2 regions of the Umezakia ovalisporum Ak1311 genome follow, and region 2 is predicted to be linked to the other one. Evidence: riboswitches for the same ligand, from Rfam matches in the RefSeq annotation. Region 2 holds a riboswitch; the other holds the start of a gene.
What was found. A riboswitch is a leader RNA that binds a small molecule or an ion and turns the genes downstream of it on or off. The one in region 2 is predicted to bind cobalamin.
Positions count from the first base shown of each region.

Region 1 (3,422 bases), on a different contig from region 2:
ATTCCACAGGCATGGATCATGCGTACAGCCACATTTGCTACATCTGGCGGCAGCACATCCAAATTAGCTTCTGATCTGATGATTGCAAAGGATTTACTGTAAATTTCGTTAGCGTCTCGGATGTAGTCAGGCATGGGAATATAGGAAATAGTAAATGGTAAGTGGGAACAGAAATAAACCTACTTTATCGGGAAGAATAACAGCTGCAATTGGTTAATCTCATATCGATTAACAAATTCTCCAAAGGATTCATCAGGATTTCGGCATTGAACTTTATACACTTGTAACATCTGCCCTAACAATACAGGGAGTTCGGCCACAGTTACATATTGATATAGTTGACGACCAAATTTTTGGTTGCTGTCACCTTCACCAACATAAATTTGATAGGCTGGTGAGCTTCCAGTTTCTGATTCTAGGCTGACACCAAGCAAGGTAATATCACTATTACTGTGGTGGGCGCAAGATTTTTCGCAGCCGCTAAAGTGAATATGAACAGGGTGATCCAGGCTAACATGAGTTGGCAAATATTTTGCCAATGCCAAAGCATCACCTTTAGTGTCGGTGGCGGAAGCTGCACAACCTTTATTACCAGAACAGGCAACCAATGCACTATTGATATTACTGGAGGAGAAATCTAATTTTAAAGCAGTGATTTCATTCTTAACATTGGCCAGGGAGCGCTGAGGAATGTCGGTGAGGAGTAAATTTTGCCAGGGGGTGAGCCTGAGAGTTCCACTACCGAATTCCGTTGCTAAATCAGCTAAACCCTTCATTTGCTTACTTTCTAGCCTACCTAAAGGTAGAACCACACCGATATAATATAAGCCTGGCTGACGCTGGGGATGAATCCCTATATGTCCATGGTGGGAGTTTAACCTTTGTTCTTGCAGGGGAGGGAAGAATTGTGAAGAACTCGTTGTATTGAACCGTGGATGGAGGGTGAATTTAAAAGGTAGACGTTGTTCAACTTCTTGAAGATAACTTTCACAACTTAAATGATTTAACAACTCACGCAAACGCAGCTTACGTCTACTGTTAATATCAGTATGTTCGAGATAAACATCAGCCAAGGCTGGCAAAACCTGCAAACATTCCTCCGGTGACAATACAACTCCCGTATCAATAGGTGGTTTTCCTTTGACACCAACGCTAAGATACAGACGAAAGTAAACTTGACTGTCAATTAAGACAGCAGCAAACATGATATCGTTGAGGCGATCGCACACAGAGACTGCACCACCACCATCAAAGCAAACACTAAATTTTGCCGATAGTCCTGATAGAGTGGGATGTGCGGCTATGTAATTGTCCCAATCTATAACAAAGGGACGGGTATCGATTAATTCTTGACAATCAACACCAGCAGTGGGGCTGGTCATAATATTACGAATGTGGTCAACGGCAAAATTCCGAGCACCGATACCTATACTTTGTAAATCCTGGAGAACTGTGGGATCCATTCCCGAAGGTAGCTCGCGGATTTGAAGGTTAGCCCGATTGGTGACATCAACATAACCAGGTCCGTAATTCTCTGCTATATCTGCAATCCCACGACACTGTTTACTGGAAAGAATTCCACCTGGTATTCTGATGCGTGATAGTATCCCATCTTGGGCGGGTGTATCATAAAATAATCCAGGACATGAAGCAAAAACAGACAGCAAAACAGTAACTCCTTCCCTGTGCGACGCAGGTAGTAGATAGTAAATATGTCTTGAAGACACTGCTAAGGTTGGCATTCTGACTTGGCAGGTAAAAAGTGAATGTTGTTGTTTGCCTTACCATCACAGCTGCGGCACAGTCCCGGAATTTCACCGGAGTTTCCCAACTCTCAGCTTTAGTAATTTAACATGAACAGCCAGTCATCATAATAAATTTTATATTTTTCATCAAAATAAAAATATTTTCTTAAGTATAATTCACAGACGTTGACAAGTATTCCTAGAAATTCAAGATGATGGTCTAAATACTAAATCTACACCAATGATAGCTCAAGATTCAATATTTGCCATCATTAATATTTTTGAGGTAATCAGTTGGAAATAATTACAGAATTTGATTTTAGTCTGAAAAGATTTTAGAGATTTTGCGGACTAAGAGCGTGAAAAACTCTGTCTTACACCTACAGAATATGAAAACAAGCTAAAAAAATCAGGACTTACGGAACTGGCACAAAATTTCGCTGCATTAAAGGCATTTATAGTTTATCCTTAACTGGAATAAGTATATGAATTAATAGAAATTCTCACATCAAAGGAACTTAGCTAGGGGTTGCGGATATTTACAGTATATGACACAGAAATGGCTATCAGTTGTCGGTATTGGTGAAGATGGTTTGCAGGGTTTAAGTGCCATCGCTCGTTCTTTGTTCCACCGGGCAGAAGTGATCATAGGAGGCCATCGCCACTTAGCCATGTTACCCCCACATGACCAACGGGAGAAAATAACCTGGACATCACCTATTAGTACCTCAATAGCCGAAATTATCCATCGTCGAGGTCAATTAATCTGTGTATTAGCCAGTGGAGACCCGATGTGTTATGGTATCGGTGTCACCTTGACTCAACAAATTCCCCTAGAGGAAATCACGATTATCCCTGCACCTTCAACCTTTAGCCTCGCCTGTGCCAAGCTGGGATGGTCTTTAAGTGAGACAGAAACTTTGTCTTTGTGCGGTCGTCCAGCTTCTGTGTTTCAGAGTTATATCCATCCCAAGGCTAAGTTATTAATTTTGAGCGAGGGAAAAGATACTCCAGCAATTATCGCCGAAATGTTGACAAAACGCGGTTATAGTGGTAGCAAGATTACGGTTTTAGAACATCTCGGCGGCATTCATGAAAGAGTTGTGGAAGGTACAGCAGCATCTTGGAGTGAAATTGAAATTGCTGCTTTGAATGCGATCGCAGTGAATTGTGTTGCTGATTCTGGGACTATACCTTTACCGAGATTAGCAGGATTACCGGATCATGCCTATCATCATGATGGACAATTAACCAAGCAGGAAATTAGGGCGGTTACCTTAGCAAAGTTAGCGCCCACCCCAGGAGAACTACTTTGGGATGTGGGGGCGGGTTGCGGTTCAATTTCCATCGAATGGATGCGTACTCATCAACGTTGTCAGGCCATGGCAATTGAACAAAATTCCTCTAGACTGGGGTACATAGCAGACAACGCCGCAGCCTTAGGAACTCCCCACCTAAAAATTATTAGAGGTAAAGCACCAGCAATCTTGAAAAACTTACCGACACCTGATGCTATTTTCATCGGTGGAGGAGTCACAGCAGCTAATCTTTTTGATGTCTGTTGGACAGCATTGCGGCCAGGGGGGCGGTTAGTAGCTAATGTTGTCACCATAGAAGGTGAGCAAACTTTATTTCAATGGTATGAGCAGGTTGGTGGTAGTTTGACTCGTATTGCTA
Region 1 is NZ_JANQDJ010000085.1:49,578-52,999, reverse strand. Features, by position in the region: gene NWP25_RS16830 (precorrin-8X methylmutase) at 1-134, opposite strand, end outside; gene cobG (precorrin-3B synthase) at 180-1,742, opposite strand; adenosylcobalamin-variant (AdoCbl-variant) riboswitch at 1,729-1,839, opposite strand; gene cbiE (precorrin-6y C5,15-methyltransferase (decarboxylating) subunit CbiE) at 2,294-3,422, shown strand, end outside.
Region 1: it holds a riboswitch for cobalamin, as region 2 does, so the genes downstream of both, cobG (precorrin-3B synthase) here and NWP25_RS13915 (DUF1636 domain-containing protein) in region 2, are expected to answer to the same signal.

Region 2 (3,422 bases):
CGTGTATCTGTAAAAAGTGGTGGTTGTAGTGGCTATGAATACGGACTAGAGTTCACCAGCAAACCACAATCAGATGATTTGGTAATTCAGCAAGGTAATGTGCTGATTTACGTTGATGCCAAAAGTGCGCCGTTATTAGATGGGGTTGTGATCGACTTTGTAGAGGGTGTGATGGAAAGTGGCTTTAAGTTCACTAACCCCAATGCAAGTGATACCTGCGGTTGCGGAAAATCTTTCAAAACAGACGATGGCACACCCACGGGTGTACCTTGCAGGTAGTTGAATGTTTGGAGGATTGAGAAAGACACTTGTGTGGAGTTTTTCTGAAGTTCTGTTAGTCAGAAATAGACTTTCATTGCTTTCCTGGGAAATAACGGACATTTGCCCATCTACAACCTTTGTCCCAGAGGCAAGTTGATGAAGCCCATAGTAATTGGGACATACCCTACAGCCAGGAGAAATCTATCAACGCAGTATAGTCTTCTGGGCTGCTTCTCGAAGTTTTGATTTGACTAAATAAACTTCGAGTAACCGATCCAATTGTATTATAATTTTTGAGGAGAATCGGAAAATGGCAAGCTACCAAGTTAGATTAATCAACAAAAAGCAAGATATCGACACCACAATTGAAGTTGATGAAGAGACTACCATTTTAGACGCAGCAGAAGAAAATGGTATTGAATTGCCTTTCTCTTGTCATTCAGGTTCTTGCTCAAGTTGTGTGGGAAAAGTAGTGGAAGGTGAAGTTGATCAATCTGATCAAATCTTTTTAGATGACGACCAAATGTCTAAAGGATTCGCTCTCCTTTGCGTTACTTATCCCCGGTCTAATTGCACAATTAAAACCCATCAAGAACCATATCTTGTGTAAAATTTGATTTTCATCGCTACTCTTAGCAATCTTTAATTAAGGATGAAGGAGCAATTATATCCTTCATCTTTTATGCTGATTTTAATCAGATAAAATTGCTGGAAAATTTCTTGCTAACAAAATTGATTTGAAAAATTAACAAGTTAACATTTGACACCATGTTAAAAATATTTACCGCCAACTGCTACAATGTGGTTAGAATATAGTAGTGTTAGCTACAGACTCCTAACTAAGTAGATTTTATGGCGGAGGGCACAGGTACTGGTGGAATACTTGCCAAAATTCCTTTTTTGAGTGGTTGTGGACGTTCACTCCAAGGTAATGAACCTTGTGGGTGTGCATAATATTTACCTGCACACTGGAATATACCAGCAAGTTCTGTAGTTGATAAATCAGAAGAAATGTCGCCAAAAAGATACGTAGATTTGTTGGGTGAAGCAAAGGCAACAACACAAGAACGATTACAAGCGCTCATACATTGCACTGGTTGAATGACAAATTCTGTATTCAACTCCCAATTAAAATAATCTAGTTGCAATTGTTTAAGAAGCTGTTCTCCACCACTTTCACCAACACGCTTACCATTTTCCCACTTACTGGCACAAGTGGTACAAACAAATATTCTATGTTCTGCTGTCATCTGTACCTCGTAGATTTTGGCTAAATTTACTTTTCTATGGGTGGGGATTCTGACTTACACAATTTTAAATTTCAATCTCAAATTAAAAATTAAAATTGGTTTACAGCTGCGGGACAGTGCTGGACTTACACCGGACTTTCCCTGTTGCTTCTAATAGTTGATTTCTACTAGAACCGAACATATAAAATTTAACATATTTTTAGGGAATTTTTAACATTAGTTAACCATATTTAAATTCAAGTTACAGCAGAACTGCATATTTTTGAAATTTACAGCGTATTTTATCTGAGTAGGTACAGAAGGGCGGGCATCCTACCCGCCCCACAAGATTTATGATATTAAGGTTTGTAGTTTATTTACTTGAAAACTGCTGTAATTGTAGTTTTAGCTGCATTTTAATTTTTTATTTAGCCAATTCAACTAAGATGTGTTGGCATCTTTATAAATGATTCATAATTTAAACTTATCAGAATGATAATATATAAGTAAGCTAAATTGTTGTCAGTGAACTTAAACTCCAATAAAAAGCGGTTATGGGGTTACGGAAGATATTTATATCTTTATTCTGGTGATGCTCAAAATTAGGCAGAAGGTAAGATAGGGTCCAGGATAAAATAACGAAGGTCTGGGTAAGTATTATTTTAGTATTAACCTACTTCTGTAATGGAATGTTTCAAGCTACTAATTAATAGCGAGGATTGTCAGTACTGTAATCATTACGAAGTCGATAATCTTTAGTTGATGAATAGTGGGTATAACCTATTATTCATCTTGTTGAGTCAATTTACGAGTATTAAGGATTAGTTATGAATCAGATCAAAAAGCAAAAGTTGAGTGAAATCACCAAGGAATGGCTGATAGCAAAGGGCTACAATCCCGAAAATTTAAATCAACCAGGCAAAAATGGCGACACAGCTTTAATGACGGCTACTAGAGAGGGAGTCTATGGAGTTGTCAAAGAACTGATTGATTTAGGCGCAAATATTAATGCTAAAAATAATGAGAATAATAATGCCTTGTGGTTTGGCTGTTTCGGTAATCATTATGAGTTAATTAGCTTGTTGCTTGGTGCCAAAATCAATATTGATAATCAAAATGATAACGGTACAACTGTTTTAATGTATGCAGCTTCAGCAGGAAAGACAGGTGTTGCTAAATTACTGCTACAACATAAACCTAACTTAAATCTCAGAAATTTAGATGATTATAGAGCAATAGATTTTGCTAGCAATATAGAAATTTTAAGGTTGCTGAAAAATGCCGAAACGTAATAATTCAGAAGTAGCTTACCACGATGCTACCAAGCATTCTTATCTCTCTGTACAGATTAACCCTAATTATGTAGACCATGGAACACAGCCAACTGCATTTAAAGTCTATCCAAAATTTTACCGTCGGGTGAAATTAAATCTCAATAATTCTCTTCATGGGTTTATTTGGTTAACCAGTGCAGTTACCCTAGAAAAGGTATATAAAGATGTGCACCACAAACTACGGGTAAATCCATCAGCAGGTGCTTTATATCCTACAGAACTTTATGTACAAATTCGCGGGATATCAGAAATAGTAGATGGTATCTATCATCTAGAAGTTGAGAATAATTGTCTAACTCTTATATATGAATTAATTGATGATGGATTAGAAAATCATATTATACCGGGAAAAAGTATCAGAGGATGCATTTTTTTAATTAGTTGTGTTTATTATAGGTCTAGCTGGAAATATCAGGATAGGAGCCTAAGATATTGCTTTTTAGATAGCGGTCATCATTTAGGCGCGATTGCAGCATCAGCTTATCTCTATAACCAAGATATACAACTGATCTTCGACTTTGATAAACTTGCCCTCAATACAGTTTTAGGCTTTGAAAATAAAGAGTTTATCACTGGTGGGGTAATTTCAGGTGAGGTG
Region 2 is NZ_JANQDJ010000070.1:30,098-33,519, reverse strand. Features, by position in the region: gene NWP25_RS13925 (HesB/IscA family protein) at 1-279, shown strand, start outside; gene NWP25_RS13920 (2Fe-2S iron-sulfur cluster-binding protein) at 572-871, shown strand; gene NWP25_RS13915 (DUF1636 domain-containing protein) at 1,101-1,511, opposite strand; cobalamin riboswitch at 1,534-1,704, opposite strand; gene NWP25_RS13910 (ankyrin repeat domain-containing protein) at 2,318-2,782, shown strand; gene NWP25_RS13905 (SagB family peptide dehydrogenase) at 2,769-3,422, shown strand, end outside.